2 regions of the Youngimonas ophiurae (nom. illeg.) genome follow, and region 2 is predicted to be linked to the other one. Evidence: riboswitches for the same ligand, from Rfam matches in the RefSeq annotation. Region 2 holds a riboswitch; the other holds the start of a gene.

What was found. Region 2 has a riboswitch for thiamine pyrophosphate ahead of thiB (thiamine ABC transporter substrate binding subunit). Riboswitches for the same ligand answer to the same signal wherever they lie in the genome.
Region 1: another riboswitch for thiamine pyrophosphate. It lies ahead of thiD (bifunctional hydroxymethylpyrimidine kinase/phosphomethylpyrimidine kinase); the one in region 2 lies ahead of thiB (thiamine ABC transporter substrate binding subunit).

The regions. Positions count from the first base shown of each region.
Region 1 covers NZ_JBNAGJ010000001.1:345,991-356,707, forward strand. The annotation lists gene ACP15O_RS01815 (TenA family protein) at 1-370, opposite strand, end outside; gene ACP15O_RS01820 (ABC transporter ATP-binding protein) at 349-1,092, opposite strand; gene tenA (thiaminase II) at 1,104-1,775, opposite strand; gene ACP15O_RS01830 (ABC transporter substrate-binding protein) at 1,772-2,707, opposite strand; gene ACP15O_RS01835 (ThiF family adenylyltransferase) at 2,704-3,708, opposite strand; gene ACP15O_RS01840 (thiamine phosphate synthase) at 3,705-4,301, opposite strand; gene ACP15O_RS01845 (thiazole synthase) at 4,298-5,071, opposite strand; gene thiS (sulfur carrier protein ThiS) at 5,073-5,270, opposite strand; gene ACP15O_RS01855 (FAD-dependent oxidoreductase) at 5,254-6,234, opposite strand; gene thiD (bifunctional hydroxymethylpyrimidine kinase/phosphomethylpyrimidine kinase) at 6,231-7,028, opposite strand; TPP riboswitch at 7,088-7,187, opposite strand; gene ACP15O_RS01865 (tetratricopeptide repeat protein) at 7,251-7,823, opposite strand; gene ACP15O_RS01870 (rhomboid family intramembrane serine protease) at 7,904-8,653, shown strand; gene ACP15O_RS01875 (GFA family protein) at 8,650-9,015, shown strand; gene dtd (D-aminoacyl-tRNA deacylase) at 9,353-9,799, opposite strand; gene ACP15O_RS01885 (nitroreductase family protein) at 9,839-10,513, opposite strand; gene ACP15O_RS01890 (TFIIB-type zinc finger domain-containing protein) at 10,535-10,717, opposite strand, start outside.
Region 2 covers NZ_JBNAGJ010000004.1:58,284-69,000, forward strand. The annotation lists gene ACP15O_RS10160 (AEC family transporter) at 1-587, opposite strand, end outside; gene ACP15O_RS10165 (HD domain-containing protein) at 589-1,242, opposite strand; gene aroC (chorismate synthase) at 1,239-2,342, opposite strand; TPP riboswitch at 2,432-2,542, shown strand; gene thiB (thiamine ABC transporter substrate binding subunit) at 2,577-3,554, shown strand; gene ACP15O_RS10180 (thiamine/thiamine pyrophosphate ABC transporter permease ThiP) at 3,530-5,083, shown strand; gene thiQ (thiamine ABC transporter ATP-binding protein) at 5,070-5,762, shown strand; gene ACP15O_RS10190 (Trm112 family protein) at 5,759-5,941, opposite strand; gene ACP15O_RS10195 (LON peptidase substrate-binding domain-containing protein) at 5,938-6,570, opposite strand; gene ACP15O_RS10200 (tetratricopeptide repeat protein) at 6,599-7,525, opposite strand; gene ACP15O_RS10205 (leucine-rich repeat domain-containing protein) at 7,591-8,817, opposite strand; gene ACP15O_RS10210 (exodeoxyribonuclease III) at 8,884-9,672, opposite strand; gene ACP15O_RS10215 (response regulator transcription factor) at 9,895-10,581, opposite strand.

The DNA.
Region 1 (10,717 bases), on a different contig from region 2:
TCAGCTCGTACCGGCCCGAGTGGCGGGCCATTGTCATAAGCTCTTGGAATGCAAGGGTTTGCGGGGCCGGCTCTGCCTGTGCAGGGTATCCCAGCGCGTCAAGGCTGCGCAGGAAATAGGTGTTTTCGTCGCTTGTCACCAGGCCCAGAAACTGCGCGGCGGGCACGCCATCGGCCAGGGTGGGCGCATGGGCAATAGCCGAGGCCAGCAGCCGCACAAACCCATCCACAAACAGGTAATCCTGTTGCAGATAGCCGGCCATTTTTTCCGGCGGCAAGGTGCCCGCGCCCAAAGCATCGGTAAATTCATGCGTGGTGGCGGCGGTCCAGTCGGCTTGGGATTGTTGCCTTAGTAGGTCGGTTGGTCGCATGAGCTGTCCTCTCGTAACAGGGTAAGAAGCGTGGCCTGAACGCGCAGCACATCGGGCGCGTCAAAGGGCCGGGGGACGGGGCCGGCGGGCGGAGCGACGGTGCTGAGCCCGCCAGCGGTCATCAGGGTGATGACATGACCCAGGCGCGCGGCCTCGGCCGGGTCGTGAGTGACCAGCAAGACGGTGCGTCCGTGCAGCAATTCGGCGGCCAAATCCTGCATCTGTGCGCGGGTGCGCGCGTCCAGCGCCGAGAAAGGCTCGTCCAGCAGCACGATGGGGCGGTCCTCGATCAAGGTGCGGGCCAGGGCGACGCGCTGGCGCTGCCCGCCCGACAGCTGTGCGGGCTTGGCCGTGGCCTTGTCTGCCAGCCCGACCCGCTCCAGCACCCGCAGGATGCGCGCGTGATCGGGCGCGTGCCCACGCAGGGACGCGCCCAGCCCGACATTCGCGGCCACATCGCGCCAGGGCAGCAGCAGATCGTCCTGCGCCATCAGCGCCACCCGCCCCGCCAGCGGGCCATCGCTGGCCGCGCAGGTTCCGCGAAACGTGACCCCGCTGGCCAGCCCGGCAAACAGGTTCAACACCGTGGATTTCCCCACGCCCGAGCCGCCCAGCAAGCAGGTCCATTGCCCGGCGGGCACGTGTAGATCGGCGTTCTGAAACACCGGGCTACTGCCGTAAAAGGCATCGCCGCGCAGGGTCAGATCGGGCGCAGATGTCACGGGCACAGATGTCACGGGCGCAGCCCCATATCCCAGAACCCGACCTCAAGCCGGGTGGCCATGGTGAAACGGTCGCACAGGGCCTGCCACCGGGGCGATTGCGCCGGGGTTTCCCCGATCCGAAGCGCCACAGCCCCGTCGATCAGCGCGCCCACATCGGCACAGACCGATTGGTACTCGGGGCCGCCATAGGTCTGGATCCACTCGGCATAGAGGTCCGAGCTGCGATCGGCCAGAAGCCGCGCGCCGATCTCGCCATAGCCCATCACGCAAGGGGCCAGCGCGGCCATCAGATCCAGGAAATCCCCGCTGTGGCCGGCGTCCAGAACATAGCGGGTATAGGCCAGGTTCTCGGTCCGCTCGGTGGCGGCAAACAGCTGGGTCTCGGAAATTCCGGCTTTGGCGCACAGCTGCACATGCAGGGACATTTCATCGTCGATCAGCGCATTCACCGTGCCCGCGCACAGGCGCATTTCCTCGATGGTTTCGGCCTTGGTGACAGCCAGTGCCCAGGCGCGGGAAAAGTGGATCAGGAACACGTAATCCTGCACCAGATAGTGCAAAAACGCTGCGCGGGGCAGGCTGCCATCGGCCAGCCCCTTTACGAACGCATGTTCGGTATAGGCGGGCCATTCCAGGCCCGCCGCCGCGCGCCAGAGCGCGAATGTTTTGCCATAGCTCATTGGGTGTTCAGCTCGATCGCCAGATCCGAGACAGGGCGGGTGCCCTCGATCAGCCCGGCCTTGGCCAGAAAGCTTTCAAAGCGGGCATAGCGGGCCGAATCCAGCGCCGCGGGACGCAGCGCAAAACGCGGCAGCGTGTCGGCCCAGGCCATTTCATTCAACTGGTCCTGCAATTCGGCCGAGGTGCCCGAGAAGATCTGCCAGCTTTCTTGCGGATGGTTGACGATATACTGCGTCGCCAGTTCCGTCGCGCGCAGGAAACGGGTCAGTTTGTCGGCGTCCATCTGATCGGTGTTGGCGACGTAGATCAGCTCGTCATAGGTGGGCACGCCTTCCTCTTCGACGTAGAAACACTTGCCCTCAACGCCTTCGATTTCCATCTGGTTCAGTTCGAAATTGCGGTAGGCGCCCAGCACGGCATCCACCTGGCCCGACATCAGCGAGGGCGACAGAGACCAGTTCACATTGACCAGTTCGATATCGTCCACGCTTAGCCCGTGTTTGCCCAGAATGGCGGTCAGCAGGGCCTCTTCGACACCGGCAACGGAATAGCCGATCTTACCGCCCTTCAGGTCTGCGATGTCCTTGATCGGGCCGTCCTTCAGCACCAGCAGGCAGTTCAGCGGTGTGGCCACCAGGGTGCCGACGCGGGTCAGCGGCAGGCCCTGGGCGACTTGCAGATGCAGCTGCGGCTGGTAGGAGATCGCCAGCTCGGCCTTGCCCGCCGCCACCAGTTTGGGCGGGTCCGAGGGATCGGCCGGCGCGATGATCTCCACCTCAAGCCCTTGGTCCGCAAAGAACCCTTTTTCCTGGGCAACGATGATCGGCCCGTGATCGGGATTGACGAACCAATCCAACAGCAGAGTCATTTTATCGGCCGCCATGGCCGGGGTGGCCGTCAGCAACGCGGCAGCAAGGGCAAGGTGTTTCATAGAGAGTCCTTTCGTGGGGTCTTTGGGGTGGGGTGGCTCTGCGCGCCCAGGGCGATCAGAACGATATCGGTGCGGCTGACGCGGCGCAGATGGTCGGCCGCCTGCCAGGCGCGCAGGCCGGAGCGGCAGGCCAGCACCACGCGGGGCGCGTCTGGCACGGGGGGGCGGGTTTCGAAATCGGCGACAGTCAGCCGGGTGGCGCCGGGCAGGGCGGGGCCGGGCTCTTCTGCTGCGCGCAGGTCGATCACGCTGTCGGTCTGCCGGATCTCACAAGGGGCGATGAAACGGTGGCCGTCCTGCGGGTCGGGCGCGCCATCGAAACGGAACCCCCCAAAGCGGAAATTCAGCGCGTCATAGCTGAGCAGCTGGCCCAGCGGGCTGGGGCAGATCCCGGCCACAACCGCCACGGCCATCTGCGCCTGTAGCGCGCCGATCACCCCGACCGAGGGGCCAAGAACGCCATCTTCGGCGCAGCTGCCCAGCCGGTTGGGCAGGTCGGGGAACACGGCGCGCAGACCGGGGGCACCGGCGCAAAAACCGCCCGCATACCCCTGAGTGCCGACCACCGAGGCACTGATCAACGGCAGGCCAAGGCGCAGGCACAGATCGCTGGCCACATAGCTGGCGGCGAAACTGTCGGCGCAATCCAGCACCAGGGTGATGTCCTCTAGCAATGCGGCCCCGTTGCCGGGGTCAAAGGCCGTTTGATGCGGGGTGATCCGGCAGTCCGGGTTCAGCGCCTGCATATGGGCGGAGGCGGCCTGGGCCTTGGATGTCCCGATGTCGGTGTGGCGGAACAGGGTCTGGCGATGCAGGTTGCTTAGCTCCACCCGGTCTGGATCGACCAGGCGGATCGCCCCCACGCCCGCGCCCACCAGATATTGCAGCACGGGCGCGGCCAGCCCTCCGGCACCGATCACCAGAACATGCGCCTGGGCCAGACGGGCCTGCCCTGCCGGGCCAAGGGCCGGCACGGCGATCTGACGGGCATAACGGGTCATGACAGCTCTTTCAGCCAGGCGCGCACGCGGTCCTCGGGGGCGGGATTTAGCGTGATGTCGGTCACGGCCGAGACACAATCGGCCCCCGCCCGCATCGCCCCCGCCGCGCGTTCCACGGACATTCCGCCGATGGCGATCAGCGGGATGTCCCCGATCAGGGCCTTCCATTCGGTCAGTTTCTCCAGACCCTGCTGGTGCCATTTCATTTTCTTCAGAATGGTTGGGTAAACGGGGCCAAGCGCGATGTAATCGGGGTTGATCGCTAGGGCGCGATCCAGTTCGGCGCGGTCATGTGTGGACAGGCCCAGTTTCAGCCCCGCGGCACGGATGGCGGGCAGATCAGCGGTATCCAGATCCTCTTGGCCCAGGTGAATCCAGTCGCAGCCCAGATCAATCGCCAGCTGCCAATGATCGTTCACCACCAGCGTGGCCCCGTGGGTCTGGCACAGCTGCTGCGCGCGCGCGATTTCGGCGCGCAGCACGTCCTGCGGCTGATCCTTGATCCGCAGCTGGACGAATTTCACCCCCAGCGGCAGCAGCCGTTCCAGCCAGTCGCTGCTATCGAAGATAGGATAGAACGGATGCGGGATCATGATAGAAAAGCCTTTCCAATCAGAGGGGTAGAGGGGGCAGCCATGTCGCGTGGCATCATCGGCTGGGCGCGATAGGCCTGCGCGCCCGCGGCGACCGCCCCGGCAAAGGCCTCGGCCATGGCGGCGGGGTCTCCGGCTTTGGCGACGGCGGTGTTCAGCAACACCGCATCATAGCCCAGCTCCATCGCCTGCGCGGCCTGGCTGGGCAGGCCCAGCCCCGCATCCACCACCAGCGGCACGTCTGGGAAATGCGCGCGCAGGCTGCGCAGACCGTAGAGGTTATTCAGCCCCAGCCCGGTGCCAATCGGCGCGCCCCAGGGCATCAGAACCTTGCAGCCCGCGTCCAGCAGACGGTCACACAGGACCAGATCCTCGGTGCAATAGGGGAACACCTGAAACCCGTCTTCGGACAGGATGCGTGCAGCCTCGATCAGGCCGAATGGGTCCGGCTGCAGTGTGTCCGCATTGCCGATGACCTCAAGCTTGATCCAGGGCGTGTCGAACAGCTCGCGGGCCATGTGGGCGGTGGTCACGGCCTCGCGGACAGAGTGGCAGCCGGCGGTGTTGGGCAGGACGGCCACGCCCAGATCCTGAATCAATTGCCAGAAGGCCTGCCCGGCCTTTTCCGCGCCGCCCTCGCGCCGGATGGACACGGTGGCAATGCCCGCGCCCGAGCGTTGAAAGGCCTGCGCCAGAATGGCGGGCGAGGGGTATTGCGCGGTGCCCAGCATCATCGCGGACTCGATCCGAGTGTCATAGAACGTGGGCATGTCAGCCTCCTTGCATGGGGGCCAGGATTTCCACCCGATCCCCCGGTTTCAGCGTATGAGACGGGCGCAGCGTGGCAGGCACGAAGACCTCATTCACGGCGGTGGCCAGCTTGGCGCCGCTGTGGCCCTGCTGATCCAGCAACTGCTCCAGCGTGGTTGCGTCCGTATCGGTGTCTTGCCCGTTAACGATGATCTTCATACCAATCCTCCGGTGTTGTTCCGTCCAGCAGCAGGGCGCCCACCATCTGCGCCAGCGCGGGGGCCAGCAGGTATCCGTGGCGGAACAGCCCGTTCACATGCAGCGCGTCCGGCAGGTGCCTGATGCGGGGCATGTTGTCGGCAAAGGCCGGGCGCGCGCCGGTGCCGATTTCCAGAATTTCGGCCTCGGCGAAGGCGGGGTTCAGCGCATAGGCGGCGCTGAGCAGTTCCAGCACCGACCGGACCGAGGCGCGCGCGCCGTCCTCGCGCTCGATCTGGGTGGCGCCCAGCATGAACACCCCGTCGCCACGCGGCACGATATACAGCGGATAGCGCGGGTGCAGCAGCCGCACCGGACGGGCGAGCACGATGTCGGGCGTATGCAGGATCACCATCTCGCCCTTGACGCCGCGCAGGTCGGGCAGGCTGTCTTTGGCGGCCAGCCCGCGGCAGTCGATGACCTGCCCCTGACGGGTGGTGTCGGCGGTGAAATGCACGTCCTCTGCTTGCAGAGCATCGCGCAGACCGGACAGGGTTTGGCGTGGATTAATGTGTGATTCCAATGTCATATGCAGCGCGTGGGGGAACCTGCCGGACAGGTGCGGTTCTAGATCGGTTAGCGCGTCCGCTGTCAGGGCGCGGTGGTTTTCGGTGCGCTGGGCAAAGCGGGTCAGCTCGGCGTGATCGCGGCTAAGCGCCACCACGACCGAGCCCATTTGCGTGACCTCGGCGCCGCGCGCGCGCCACCAGTCGGCGGCTTTGCGGCCATGGCGGATGACGGGGGGCTCGGCGCTTTCGCCCTCGCAATCGGGGGCCAGCATCCCGCCGGCCCACCACGAACAGCCCTGCGGACCGGGGCCAAGCGCGGGGTCGCAGACGGTGACGGACTGGCCGCGCCGGGACAGTTCCGAGGCGACGCACAGGCCCACAACGCCGCTGCCCAGAACGGTGAAATCGGGGCTCATGTCCAGACCTCGTGAAAGTGGTGAACCGGGCCGTGCCCGTGGCCGATGCTCAGGTCATCGGCGCGCAGAATGGCCCGATGCAGCCAGCCATGCGCGGCGCGCACGGCGGTTTCCACAGATTGCCCGCGCGCCAGCCCCGCCGCGATACCCGAGGACAGGGTGCAGCCGGTCCCATGGGTGTTGCGCGTATGGATACGGTCAGATTCCAGCCCCAGCGCGCCGCGTTCATTGATCAGCCAGTCGGTGCAGATATTGCCCAGCCCATGCCCGCCCTTCATCAGCACCGCCTGGGGCCCCAGCGCCAGCAGGTTTTGCCCCTGCTGCCTGAGCGCCTCGGCGGTCAGGGTTTCGGGCTGGTCCAGCAGCAGGGCGGCCTCGGGGATATTCGGGGTCAGGACGGTGGCGCGCGGCAGCAGCTCTGTGCGCAGGGGGGCGATTGCCTCGGGGGGCAGCAGCACCGCGCCGGATTTGGCCACCATCACCGGGTCCAGCACGATGGGGCCGTCGAAATCGGCCAGGGCCTGGGCCACGCATGTCACCAGCTGGGGCGATCCCAACATGCCGATCTTGATCGCGGCCACGTCCAGATCCTCCAGCACTGCCGCGATCTGCGCGCGCACCACATCCAGAGGGATCGGATGCACGGCGGTCACGTCCTGGGTGTTCTGCGCGGTGACGGCGGTGATCACGCTGGCGCCATAAACCCCCAGTGCCGAGAAAGTCTTCAGATCCGCCTGAATACCGGCGCCGCCTCCGCTGTCAGATCCGGCGATGGTCAATGCGATAGAGGCCAAGGGTTTCTTCCTTTGATCAATGGACGGATCGAGAGAAAGAAACGGGTCTTTGGGCGTGCAAAATCCCAAAGTCTGTTCCCTCCGCCGGTCCTAACCGGTTCAGGTTCAATGGGTTTGCGGATTGCATCTCAGCCCCTCGGGGCACCCCAACAGATGCGATGGGCATACAGCATGACGGCGCGCGCGTCACCGGAAAATTTCAGATGGCCGGATTTTCGGGGCTCAGAGCTCTTCGCCGCGGGGGGTCAGCAGGTGGCGTTCGGGCAGCCAGGGGTTCAGTGCCAGCGCGGCGCGCAGCACCTGCTGGCCCTCGTCCATGCGGCCCAGCCCCATCAACGCCAAAGCCTTGCCCGTCATCGCGCCCAGGTGCCGGGGCGAGAGGGCCAGAGTGCGCTCCAGATCGGTCAGAGAGGCGCTGTAATCCTGGCGGATGAAATTGACAAAGGCGCGCTGGTTATAGCCCTCGGCATAGTCGGGGCAGTAGGCGATCAGCCGGTCGAACGCCTGCCGGGCGCCCAGCAGGTCATAGCTTGCGCGTTTGGCCATGCCGGCGTTCAGGATCTCTTGGGCGATCTCATCGGGGGCGCTGGCCCACAGCGCCCACATCTGATCCGAAATCTGCCGGGCCTGGGATTCTGATCCGGCCGCCTGGACCCGATCCAGCAGGCGATTCAGCGCGGCGGAGTGATCGGGCGGCGCAGGGCAGGTTGCGGCCTGAAATTCATCCTGCAATTCACCCTGCGATACCGCCTGTGATCCGGCCAGTGTCAGCGCTATGATCCAAGGTTTCAGCATGGCCCAATGGTGACGCATCGCGCGGGCGGGTCAAGTCACGGTTACTTGACCTTACCGGCAAAAGGCCGGATCGTGCGCCCATGTTTCCGATCCGAGATCACAACCCGTCCGACCGCACGCCCTTTGTCACCTATGCGCTGATTGCGGTGAATGTGGCGGTGTTTCTAAGCTACGTGGAGCTGTTCGATGATCCGCGTGCGCTGAACGCGTTCTTTTTTGACTGGAGCCTGATCCCCGCCCGTGTCGCTCAGGGGGCGGGGTATGAGACCCTGTTCACCACCATGTTCATGCACGGAGGCTGGATGCATCTGGCCGGTAACATGCTGTTTTTATGGATCTTTGGCGACAATATGGAGGACGCCTTTGGCCATGTCGGGTTCTTGCTGTTCTATCTGGCCTCGGGGTTGGCGGCGGCCTTTGCGCATGTGGCGGCCGATCCGGGCTCGGTGATCCCGACGGTGGGGGCCTCGGGGGCGATTGCCGGGGTGATGGGGGGCTATCTGTTGCTGTTTCCTAAGGCGCGGATCGACATCTTGTTCATTTTCTTTGTGTTTTTCCGCATCTTTCCGGTGCCGGCCTGGGCGATGCTGGGGGTGTGGTTCGTGCTGCAACTGTTTTCGGGCAGTACCGTGGATGCCAGCGGCGGAGGCGTGGCCTATTGGGCTCATGCGGGTGGGTTTCTGGCCGGATTCGTGCTGGCTTTGCCCTATTGGATGCGTCAGGGCGGTGTGGGGTTTTGGGAACGCACCCATGGCCAGCCCCCCAATCCCGAGAGCAGCTATCCTTTGTCCCGTTCCTCAATCCCGACTGTGAAAAGGCGCCGTAAATGACCCATAAACTGACCTGCCATTGTGGCGCTGTCGAATTGTCCGTGCAGCTAAGCGACGGTTTCAACACCGCGCGGCGCTGCGATTGTTCCTTCTGTCGCCGGCGCGGAGCGATTGCCGTGTCCGCACCCCTGGACGGGATCGAGATCATACGCGGCGCGGATAAGCTGACCCTGTATCAATGGGGCACCAGGACGGCGAAACACTATTTTTGCTCGGTCTGCGGGATTTACACGCATCATCAGCGGCGCTCGAACCCGAATGAATACGGGGTGAATGCCGCCGCGATCGAAGGGGTGAACCCGCGCGATCTGGGCGAGATTCCCTGGGCGGACGGGGTGAATCATCCGAAGGATCGCACCTGACCTGCCGTGCCGCACCCCAAGTGTCGTTACGTCACTTTTCCGTTTGGTCTGACGATTTCGCCTGATGGGGCTTGATCGACTCGGGGTGCTATGATCGTTTGACGATCATAGCCGGGCGGGCGTTTGACGGAGGGGTCAGACGCAGGGGCCCGTTCCCACGAAGAGAGGGAGAGCCAGGCCGACGAACGCAGGAGGGGGCGTTCCGATTGCCGGATAAGAGGGATCTTCGAACGGAACGCGCGGCCCTGCGCCCGGTTTTTCACAGGCAGGGCGTGCAGTCCCTAACTTAGCGCCCTGCCTGGATTTTTCTGAATTTTCCGATGCAGATTTGCGGGGTCTACTCTGGCGCGCTGTCCATCCAGATGGTCACCGGCCCGTCATTGACCAGCGCCACAGACATGTCCGCGCCGAACACCCCTGTCTGAACGGGCACGCCCTGCGCGGCCAGTTGCGCGGCGAAATAATCATACAGCGCCTTGCCCTGATCGGGCGGCGCGGCGGCGGAAAATCCGGGCCGGTTCCCGCGTGAGGTATCGGCGGCCAGCGTGAACTGGCTGACCACCAGCGCGCTGCCCTCAATATCGCGAACCGAGCGGTTCATTTTGCCGTTTTCGTCCTTGAAAACCCGCAGCTTGGCGATTTTGGAGGCCAGATGATCGGCCTGGGATTCGGTATCGCCCTGCATGGCGCAGACCAGGATCAGCAGCCCGGCACCGCATTGGCCGACTGTCGTTCCCTCGACCGAAACCGAGGCTTGGGTGACACGTTGTAAAAGGGCGCGCATGGGGGCTCCGTGGGCTGAAGTTTGCGGGGGATGCCGATGTTACTCGCGCAGATCCAGAACCTGAGACAGGGGGGCGCGCTCGGTGCGAAACTGGTTGGCGGGATGGGCGGGATCTTCGTATCCGAATGAGATCGCGCAGAGGATCAGGCGCGTCTGCGGAATATCGAAATGCGCCCGCACGGTGGGGGCAAAAGCGGCGATGGCCGCCTGGGCGATGCTGGCCACGCCCGCCGCCTGCGCGGCTGCCGCAAAGGCCGCGACAAACCCGCCGCAATCCATTACGCCATAAGGGCCCAGATCGGAGTCCGAGGTGATGATGGCCACATGCGGCGCGCCGAACAGGCGGTAGTTTTCGCTCATTTGCCGGGCCGAGCCCACCCGATCCCCGCGCGTCACCCCCACGGCCTGATAAAGCTGCAATCCGCAGGTCCGGCGCCGCTCTTGGTACACGCCGGTGTATTGCTGCGGCCAGTCCAGATCGGGCTGGGCGGTCTGAGTCTCAGCCGCCTGTGTCATCGCGTTTCGGAAGGCATCGGTCTGAGCGCCGCTGGTGACAATGATCTGCCAGGGCTGCGCGTTGCACCAGGTGGGCACGCGTTGGGCGGTTTGCACGATCTGCTGGATGGTCGTGGATGGAACCGGGTCGGGGCGAAAGCCGCGGCACGAATGACGCGCGCGCATCACGCGGTCAAAGGTTTGAAAATCGTCGGTCATGTGCCCCTCCCCCAGGACATGTTATTGATTTTGTGCGATGAAATACCCTGCTGTCCCCGCGACGATCAGGCCCAGAACCACCGCAATAGCGATTTTCCAGGCCGACCAGGGCCGTTCGCCCTGCACCCGGCCCGTCTGGCCGTTCACCACGAAACGATAGGTTTTCCCGCGATATTTATAGGCCGCCAGCCAGACCGGCAGCAG
Region 2 (10,717 bases):
AACCGATCCGCCCCCGAGGGCAGCTCGATCCCAGACAGCATCAGCGCAAAGCCGCCCAGCAGCCCCAGCACCATCGGCCGTTTGATCACCGACAGGAACAGGTTCCCCAGCATACGGCCCACCGAGGCGTGCTCTTCTTTGCGGGACAGTTCCAGCAGGACCAGACAGATGGGGATGATAAAGAAGTTCTCGATCACGAAGTTCAGCGCCAGGATGACACCCGCCTGATCCGGGAACAGCAACAGCATCACCGGATAGCCCACATAGCCCGAATTGGGACTCGAGGCGCCCATGGCCCCGATGCCGCGCCGCGCAGGCCCCACGCCTTGGACCCACAGGATCGTATAGGTCAGGGCAATTGTGGCCAGCCCGCCAAACAGAAAGACAGTCATGTAGCTGAAGTTCAGAACCTCGGACAGATCGCGGCGCCCCACTGCGCTGAACAGCAGCGCGGGCAAGGCTACGTTCAAGACGTATTTGCCCAGGGTGCGCATCTCGGATTGGGCGAAAACACGGTATTTCACCGCCGCATAGCCCAGCCCGATGGCCGCGAAAATGGGAAAGGTGATGGTCAGGATATCCAGCATGTCAGCTCCAGTGGGTGGGCGGGGGCGCGCCGATTTCTGATGCGAAATGGGCCAGAAAATCGCGCATACGCAAGACGCGTTCCTGCGCAATTGCGCGTCCGCGATCTGTCAGCATTCCGTCGGGCAGGCGCAGCAGTTTTATCGGCCAGTGATCCAGCGCGAATAGCGTGTCGTCCGGATCGCGCGTCGTGGCAAACGGATCCTGGGGGTCATAGAAGCTCCGCCCCAACTGCCCCGAGACAGCAAAACTGCGGGCTATGCCGATTGCCCCCAAAGCGTCCAGCCGGTCAGCATCACGCAGGATGCGCGCAGTGTCTGATTCAGGCTCTATTCCAGCGGAAAAGCTATGTGCCGTGATGGCGTGACAGGCCTGTGCGATCTGCGCACTGGACAGGCCAAGCGCGCGCAGATGCGGCTGCGCGGCCCTGGCGGACAGGGCCGAGGCCTGCGCGCGGTTCGGGGCGTCCTTGGGCAGGTTCACCAGATCATGCAGGTAAGCGGCTGCCATCAGGGGCACAGTGTCGACCGGCAGCGTCTGGGCGATATCCACGCAGGTCAGCCACACCCGATCCAGATGCGCCAGATCATGGGCTGCGTCCTGCGCCATTTCCTCGGCCGCGATCTGGCGGAGCTTGTGGCGCAGGGGGGTGCTCACCCGATTTTGCCCCGGTTTTCCCCGATCTGCCCGCGATGCAGCAGCAGATGGTCCAGGATCACGCAGGCCATCATTGCCTCGCCCACGGGAACGGCGCGGATGCCGACGCAGGGGTCGTGGCGGCCTTTGGTGATGATCTCGGCGGCCTCACCGGATTTGGTGATGGTCTGGCGGGTTTTCAGGATTGAGGAAGTCGGTTTCACCGCGAAGCGTACGACCAGATCCTGCCCGGTGGAAATGCCGCCCAGAATGCCGCCCGCGTGGTTTGACGAATAGACAGGCTGGCCGTCATTGCCCATGAAAATCTCATCGGCGTTTTCCTCGCCGGTCAGGCAGGCGGCGTTCATGCCTTCGCCGATTTCCACGCCCTTGACTGCGTTGATGGACATCATCGCGGCGGCCAGATCGGTGTCGATTTTGCCATAGACGGGGGCCCCCAGGCCGGCGGGGACGCCCTTGGCGACGATTTCCACCACGGCCCCGACAGAATTGCCCGATTTGCGCAGCGCGTCCATGTAATCGGCCCAGTCGGCTGCGGCGGTGGCATCGGGACACCAGAACGGGTTCTGGTCGATCTGATCCCAATCGAAGCGGGAACGGTCAATTTTATGCGGGCCGATCTGGGTCATGTAGCCGGTGATTTCCACACCCGGCACCAGGGTCTTGATTGCCTCGCGGGCGACGCCACCGGCGGCCACGCGCGCCGCGGTTTCACGGGCCGAGGACCGACCCCCGCCGCGATAATCGCGGATGCCGTATTTCTGCCAATAGGTGATGTCGGCATGGCCGGGGCGGAACTTTTCCGCGATGTCGCCGTAATCCTTGGATCGCTGATCGGTGTTTTCGATCATCAGCTGGATCGGAGTGCCGGTGGTCTGGCCTTCGAACATGCCGGACAGGATTTTCACCTGATCGGGCTCGCGTCGTTGGGTGGTGTATTTACTGGTGCCCGGTTTGCGCAGATCCAGCCAGTGTTGCAGCATGTCAGCCGTCAGCGCCACCCCCGGAGGACACCCGTCCACAGTGGCCCCCAGGGCCGGCCCGTGGCTTTCGCCCCAGGTGGTGACGCGGAAAAGATGACCGAAAGAATTCATGCTCATGGGGCGCTCCTTTGGGGGTGGAATACCGGGGCCGGGCGCGCAGAACAAGCGGTTTTGCCTTGAAGGCAAGGGGGCAAGGCGCTAGCTGTGACATCACCTCGGGGTGCCCGGCGCAAGCAACGGTGGGCTGAGATGCGTGATGCGAACCCGTTGAACCTGACCCGGTTAAGACCGGCGGAGGGAAGGTTTGGATCATTTCCCGACTGCTCCGCCCGTCGCAATGAGGAGGATACGATGAAGTATCTTGCGCTTGCCTCGGGATTGTTTGCCGCCACCGCTGCTGTGGCCGAAACACCCGTTCTGACGATTTATACCTATGACAGCTTTGTGTCGGACTGGGGCCCCGGCCCGGCCGTGGAAAAGGCGTTCGAGTCCGAATGCGGCTGCGATCTGCAATTCGTGGGCGCGGGCGATGGCGCGGCGCTGCTGGGACGGCTGAAACTGGAAGGCGCGCGGACAAAGGCCGACATCGTGCTGGGGCTGGATACCTCGCTGACGGCGGATGCGGCGGCGACGGGGCTGTTTGCCGCACATGGCGTCAGCGTGGACTATGATCTGCCCATCACCTGGGAGGACGCGCATTTCGTGCCCTACGATTGGGGTTATTTCGCTTTCGTCAAGAACGCGGATCAGGACGGGCCCGCGAATTTTCTGGCCTTGGCTGACAGCGATCTGAAGATTGTCATTCAGGATCCGCGCAGCTCGACCCCCGGTCTGGGCCTGCTGATGTGGGTAAAAACCGCCTATGGCGACGAGGCCCCCGCGATCTGGGAAGGCCTGTCGGACAATATCGTCACCGTCACCAAGGGCTGGTCCGAGGCCTATGGCCTGTTTCTGGAAGGCGAGGCCGATATGGTCCTGTCCTACACCACCTCGCCGGCCTATCACCTGATCGCCGAAGAGGATGGCTCGAAGGCTGCGGCCCGCTTTGACGAGGGGCACTACATGCAGATCGAGGTGGCCGCGAAACTGGCTGCCTCGGATCAGCAAGAGCTGGCGGATCAGTTCCTGGCCTTCATGGTTTCGGACGCTTTCCAATCTATCATTCCGACGACGAACTGGATGTACCCGGCGGTGACGCCCGCAGCGGGCCTGCCCAAGGGATTCGAGACCCTGATCCAGCCGGAAAAGGCCCTGATCGTTCCGGCGGATATGGCCGATACCGTGCGCGATCAGGCGCTTGAGGAATGGCTGCGCGCCCTGTCGAAATAAGCCGGGTTCTGCCCGGAGTGTTGGCCGCGATTTCTGTCGCGGCCTTCGTGCTGTGCGCAGTCGGAGCGGTGCTGTGGTTCGCAGGGGGCGGTGGAATGCCCGGCCCTGGCGATTGGGCCGCGCTGCGGTTCACCGTGATGCAGGCGGCTTTGTCCGCGTTGTGCAGCGTCGGGCTGGCCATTCCGGTGGCGCGCGCTCTGGCGCGGCGGGCATTTCCGGGGCGCTCTGTGTTGATAACGCTGCTGGGGGCGCCGTTCATTCTGCCGGTGATTGTGGCCGTTCTGGGGCTGCTGGCGGTGTTCGGCCGCAATGGAGTGCTGTCCAATCTGCTTGGGGTGGTGGGGCTGCCGCCGCTGTCCATCTATGGGCTGCATGGGGTGTTGCTGGCCCATGTCTTTTTCAACCTGCCTTTGGCGACGCGTCTGATCCTGCAAGGCTGGCAGGACATCCCGGCCGAGCGTTTCCGCCTGGCGGCGACCCTGGGCATGGGGCCGGGGCAGGTGCTGCGCTTTCTGGAATGGCCGATGTTGCGCCGGGTTCTGCCCAGTGCCCTGCTGACGGTTTTCGGCCTGTGTCTTAGCAGTTTTGCCGTGGTGCTGATGCTGGGCGGAGGCCCCAAAGCCACCACGCTGGAGCTGGCGATCTATCAGGCCTTTCGTTTTGATTTCGACCTGGGCCGGGCCGCGACGCTGGCCGCTATTCAGGCGGCTTTGGTGGGCTCGGTCGTGTGGGTCGGCCTGCGCATCAGCCGGCACGAGGCGGATACTGTCGGGCTGGATCGGGTCATCGGGCTAAGCTCTGGCGATGGGGTGTGGCTGCGGGTGCAGGATGGGCTGGTGTTGCTGCTGGCCTCGGGGTTTTTGCTGGTGCCGTTGGGGGTGATCGTGGTGAAGGGCGTGCCCGGACTGGCGGTCATGCCGGTTTCGGTCTGGGGGGCATTGGGCAATTCGCTGATGGTCACGGTGGCCTCGACCAGTCTGGGTGTGGGGCTGGCGCTGACCATCGCAACGGCGGCGGTGCGGGTTGGCTGGGCGGATGTGCTGGGAATGATGGGCTTTGCGGCATCGCCTTTGGTTCTGGGCACCGGGCTGTTTTTGATCATCACCCCGTGGGCCAGCCCCTCGGCGCTGGCTTTTGTGGTGACGGCACTGGTGAATGCGGTGATGGTGCTGCCTTTTGCGCTGCGCGTCCTGAGCCCGGCCTTGCAGAGCATCGAGCACGATTTCGGCAATCTGGCTGACAGTCTGGATATGCGTGGCTGGGCGCGGTTCCGGTTTCTGATCCTGCCGCGCGTGCGCCGGTCCATCGGGTTTGCGGCGGGGCTGGCGGCGGCGATGTCGATGGGGGATCTGGGGGTGATTGCCCTGTTTGCGGATCCGACGCAGGCGACTTTGCCCTTGCAGATGTACCGGCTGATGGGCGCCTATCAGATGGAGGCAGCGGCTGGCGCGGCGCTTTTGTTGCTGGCGGCCAGCCTGTCGCTGTTCTGGATCATGGATCAGGGAGGACGCGGAAATGCTGAAGCTTGAAGGGATCGTCGTTGAGCATGACGGGTTCCAGCTGTGGGCAGACATGGAGGTGCCCGACGGGGCCCGCGTGGCTGTGATCGGGCCGTCAGGCGCTGGGAAATCCACGCTGCTGAACGTGATCGCCGGGTTTCAGGCGGCCTCTGCGGGGCGTATTTTTCTGGCTGGGCAGGAGGTGACGAAAGTGCCTCCGGGGCGGCGGCCTCTGTCGGTGTTGTTTCAGGATAACAACCTGTTCCCGCATCTGACGGCGGCGCAGAATGTGGGGCTGGGGCTGCGGCCTGACCTGCGCCTGACCGCGGCGCAGAAGACGCAAGTGCATCAGGCGCTGCAGCGCGTTGGCCTGCAAGGGCTTGAGGCGCGCAAACCGGCGCAATTGTCCGGAGGACAGCAAAGCCGCGTCGCGTTGGCGCGGGTGCTGGTGCAGGATCGGCCTCTGGTGCTGCTGGACGAGCCGTTTTCCGCCCTGGGCCCCGCGATGAAGGCCGAAATGCTGGATCTGCTACAACAGCTTTTGGGGGAAACCGGCGCGACTTTGTTGTTGGTGACCCATGACCCCGAGGATGCCAAGCGTATCGCGCCTCAGACAATTCTGGTGGCCGATGGTGCGGCGCAGGGGCCGCTGGACACACAGCAGACCTTTGCTGATCCACCAAAAGCGCTGCGGGATTACCTGGGTTAGTCCAACGTCCGGGCTTCATCCACCAGCATCACCGGGATGCCATTGCGGATGGGAAAGGCCAGTTTGGCGGATTTGCTGATCAGTTCCTGGGCGTCGGCGTCATAGTCCAGCGGGCCCTGTGTCAGCGGGCAGATCAGCGCCTCAAGCATACGGCGGTCAAAGGCAGGTGTGTCGGTCATTGTATCGGTTCCTCGGCGTCGCCGCCGCGTAGCGCATATTCGATCAGGGTGACAAGCGTTTCGCGGCGGGTGCACAGGCAGGGGGCCTCAAGCAGGGCCTGTTTGTCCTCGGGATCCAGATCCAGCAGCATAGACAAAGAGTTGATCAGGAATTCGTCATCCGCGCCTTCCAGCGTTTCCCAATCGGTTTCCAGCCCGCGCTGGGTGAAATAGTTGCACAAGGCATTCAGGAACTCGGGCCGGTCAAAGCGTTCGTCCTGTTCCTCGGGGCCCAGATCGCGGCTGAACCCCTGCCAGGATACCTGACACCGGCGATAGGGGGTGAATCCCTCGATCTCGTTCAGAATCCGGAACCGGGAAATGCCGCTGAGCGTGATCATATAGCGCCCATCCTCGGTTTCGGAAAACTGCGAGACCCGCCCCGCGCAGCCGATCTGGTGCAGCCGCTCTTTGGCGCCGCAGGGCTGAACCATCCCGATCAGCCGCCCCGGCGTTTTCAGCGCGTCATCCAGCATTGCCAGATAGCGGGGCTCGAAGATATGCAGCGGCAGGCGCGCGCGGGGCAGCAGCAGCGCCCCGGTCAACGGAAAGACCGGCAGGATATCAGGAAGGTCGAATTTCAGTGCCATGGTGCACGAAGGTAGCCCGCAAAGGCCATCAGGCAAATATCATCGAGCTAAGTTTGCGACGGCCGTTCAAAACAATGGGGTCATTGGGTTTCAATGCCTCGAAAATCGTGAACAGCTGGGCCTTGGCGGCACCGTCATTCCACTCGCGATCCCGGCGGAACAGTTCCAGCAGCTGGTCCACGGCGTCCTCGATCTGGCCGTTCGCGTGCAGCGCCTGCGCCAGATCAAGCCGCGCCTGATGGTTGGCCGGGTCCGCCTCTAGCGCGGTGCGCAGCTCATCCAGAGGGCCGGAGTTGGCGGCCTGACGGGCCAGTTCCAGTTGCGCGCGGGCGGCCTCGATCGGGGCTGAGGCGGCCAGGGTGGCGGGCACGCCGTTCAGGGCAACCTCGGCCTGGTCCAGTTCGCCCGCAGCCAGATGGCACCGGATCAGCCCGGCAAAGGCTTCGGCGTTTTCGGCGTCTTCTTGCAGAACGGCCGCGAAAACCTGAGCGGCATCGTCCAGCGCGCCCTCGGTCAGCATTTCCTCGGCTGCGGCCAGCGCATCGTCCAGCCCACCGCTGGCATCGCCGCCGGCCGCTTCGATTGCGCGTTTGATGAAAGCGTCAATCTCGGATGTGGGAACGGCGCCCTGGAACATATCGGTGGGCCGGCCTTTGACAAAGGCAACGACGGTGGGAATGGATTGCAGCGGCAGCCCCTGTTGGGCCAGAGCCTGCGCCAGCCGCTGGTTCTGATCCACGTCGATCTTGGCCATTTTCACAGCGCCCTTGGCGCGGGTCACCGCGTCCTCCAGCATCGGGCCCAGCGTTTTGCACGGCCCGCACCAGGTGGCCCAGAAATCCACGATCACCGGCACCTCATTCGAGGCCTCGACAACATCGACCATGAAGTTCTCTTCGGTGACGTCCTTGATCAGATCGCCCGCAGGGGCAGCGTTTTGTCCAAGTTCCAGCATGTCAGATCGTCCTTACGGATTGCGTTGCGTCATATATGAGGCCTGCACGGGCCGGGAACAACCCGTCAATCTTTGTCTTTGCTGATATGCAGGCGAACAGTTTGTGCCCCAAAAGTCAGGCCTGCCAATCCCGTAGTGGCAACGATGTTCAGACCTGGGATCAATGACAACAGGCCGCCAACGGCCGAGATCAGTCCGATCTTGTAGAGGCCCCCATAGGTGCCGTGGTCGTGGTCCAGATATTTGATGCACCTGTCAGTCAGTTTCGCCAGTTGAAGGAGCCTGTCTTTCAGCCCCTTGGCCTCGGCCTCAGTCAGGGGGCGGTTGTGATTTTCTGGCAGTTCATCCTGCAAGGCGATCAACTCGGCCTCCATCACGTTCAGAAAGCTGGCCTTGGCATCGTATTCGGCCTTGGCGTCTTCGCCATTGGGGATGGGGATCAGCTTGTGTACCGCCTGTTCTTGCTGAACCAGCACCATGAGATGTTCGAGGCGGGACGAGAATTCCGGGCGATCGTCTTGGAACTGCGCGCGGAGTTGCGCGGCAGAGATGGCGTTCGCTGCTGAGGTAACCGATTGGCCAGTTGATGACGGAGATTTGGTGTTCTTGGGCGGCTTCCAGTTTTCCAGGTAGTCAAACAGGGTCTGGGCGCGTTCTTCTGGGTCTCTGATCTTTGCAATCCGTGCGATTTCTGGGTCTTGGCGCGCTGCTCGACAGCCTCGAAATCGCAAGCCCTCCTCTCCTGGAGCAGCGGCGAGTAGTGAGAGATGGCGAAGTGGACGCAGGTTTTCCACATCAGTGGCCTCAATACTCAGGTTTCTTATACGTTTCAGTCTCTTGAGGGGTGAAATGTCAGCTACTTTCGTATCGAAAAGCTGAAGTCGCCACAAAGATGTAAGATCGGACAGCGGTGACAAATCGCTAACAGGTTCATAGAATAGCTCTAATACGTTTAGATTTTTAAGAGCTTCCAATGCGGAAAGGTTCGACACTCGCGTAGCGCCGAGTTTTAGATGATGCAGCGAAGTCAGTTTCGCCAAAGGTGAAATATCTTCTAATGATTTGAGGCAGTAAAGTGACAGATTTGTCAGATTTTTCAGCCCGGTCAGCGGAGTAAGATCCTCCAAGTGATTAAAAGATATATCGAGATGGCGTAAGCTGTGTGCCTCAACTATGTTCGGCGGCAAACAGGACATTTTTCGATGGCTAAGATCCAGATGCTGCCATTCATGCTTGATGGCCTCTTCTACTAAGCGTTCGTTTGCGGCATCGGTTCCGTTGAAGTCACTCATTACTCTCGCCTCTGGTTGAGGGAAGAATAGTGAGGCGAGGTCGGCCACGCAACGATGGGCGAAGACTTACAGATCGAACGTGGCAAACACCGGCGCGTGGTCCGAGGGTTTTTCCCAGCCGCGGGCGTCGCGCAGCACCCGGCTGGCGTGGGCGGCGTTGGAGATGTCGGGGGTGGCCCAGATGTGATCCAGACGGCGGCCCTTGTCGGCGGCGTCCCAGTCCTTGGCGCGGTAGGACCACCACGAATACAGCTGCCCGGCGGGGATGTCCTGGCGGGTGATGTCCACCCATTTGCCGGCCTCCATCACGTCGGTCAGGTGGTTCACCTCAATGGGCGTGTGAGACACGATTTTCAGCAGTTGTTTGTGGTTCCAGACGTCATCTTCGCGCGGGGCGATGTTCAGGTCGCCCACCAGGATGGATTTTTCAGGGGCGTCCGAATGGAACCAGTCGCGCATCTCGGTCAGGTAGTCCAGTTTCTGGCCGAATTTTTCATTGATTTCACGGTCGGGTTTGTCGCCGCCGGCGGGGACATAGAAATTGTGGATCGTCACTCCGTTTTCCAGCCGTCCGGCCACGTGGCGCGCATGGCCCAGGCTGGCGAAATCCTGATCCCCGGCATCCTCGATCGGCAGTTTGGACAGGATCGCGACGCCGTTGTATCCCTTCTGCCCGCGCGCCACCATGTGGGTGTAGCCAAGCGCGTGGAACCGTTCGAGCGGGATTTTTTCCACCGGGCTTTTGCATTCCTGAAGGCACAGGGCATCGGGCATTTCCTGCTCCATCAGCTGGCAGACGATGGGCTCGCGCAGGCGGACCGAGTTGATGTTCCAGGTGGCAAGCGTGAAGGGCATGGGGGTCTCCTGAGTTCGCGATTGCGGGCAGGGTAGAACAGTGCGCGGGCAGGGGAAAGGCCGCGTCGCGTGGAATTCCGCACAAAAAAAAGACCCGGGCGAAAACCCGGGTCAGTCCAACAGGGAGGTGCATATGATCACCCGCATATGCGACGGGATGCATGATTGATAGCCAAAGCCCAGGCGTGCCTCTTTGATCTGGCTCAACCTCAGGCTTTGTCGTCAGGCGACCAGCTTATAGCCGCCCGATTCCGTCACCAGCAGCCGCGCATTCGAGGGATCAGGCTCGATCTTCTGGCGCAGGCGGTAGATGTGGGTTTCCAGCGTGTGGGTGGTGACACCGGCGTTATAGCCCCAGACCTCGTGCAGCAGCACATCGCGCGGGACAACGCCCTCGGTCGAGCGGTACAGGAACTTGAGGATATTGGTTTCCTTCTCGGTCAGGCGGATTTTCTTTTCGTCCTCGGTGACCAGCAGTTTCATCGACGGGCGGAAACTGTACGGCCCCAGCTGGAACACGGCGTCCTCGGACTGTTCGTGCTGGCGCAGCTGAGCGCGGATACGGGCCAGCAGGACGGGGAACTTGAACGGTTTGGTCACGTAATCATTCGCGCCGGCGTCCAGGCCCAGGATGGTATCGGCATCGCTGTCATGGCCGGTCAGCATCAGCACGGGGGCCTTCACGCCCTGTTTGCGCATCAGGCGACACAGCTCGCGCCCGTCGGTGTCGGGCAGGCCGACGTCCAGAATGATCAGGTCATACAGGCCTTCTTTGGTTTTCTGCATGGCGCCTGTGCCGTCGCCTGCTTCGAAGACGTCGAAGTCCTCGGTCATGATCAGCTGTTCGCTTAGCGCCTCGCGCAGATCCTCGTCATCATCGACAAGCAGGATTTTCTTGAGTTGTCCCATGTTCGGACCCTCCTTGGTTCATGCTAAAAACATGAGGTCACGCGATTGTTCCGACAAGTTATGCTGCAAAACTCTCACGGGCTCGTGTGAATCCGCTGCGAAATGTTTCAAATCGCATGAAAAAGACGTACATGTT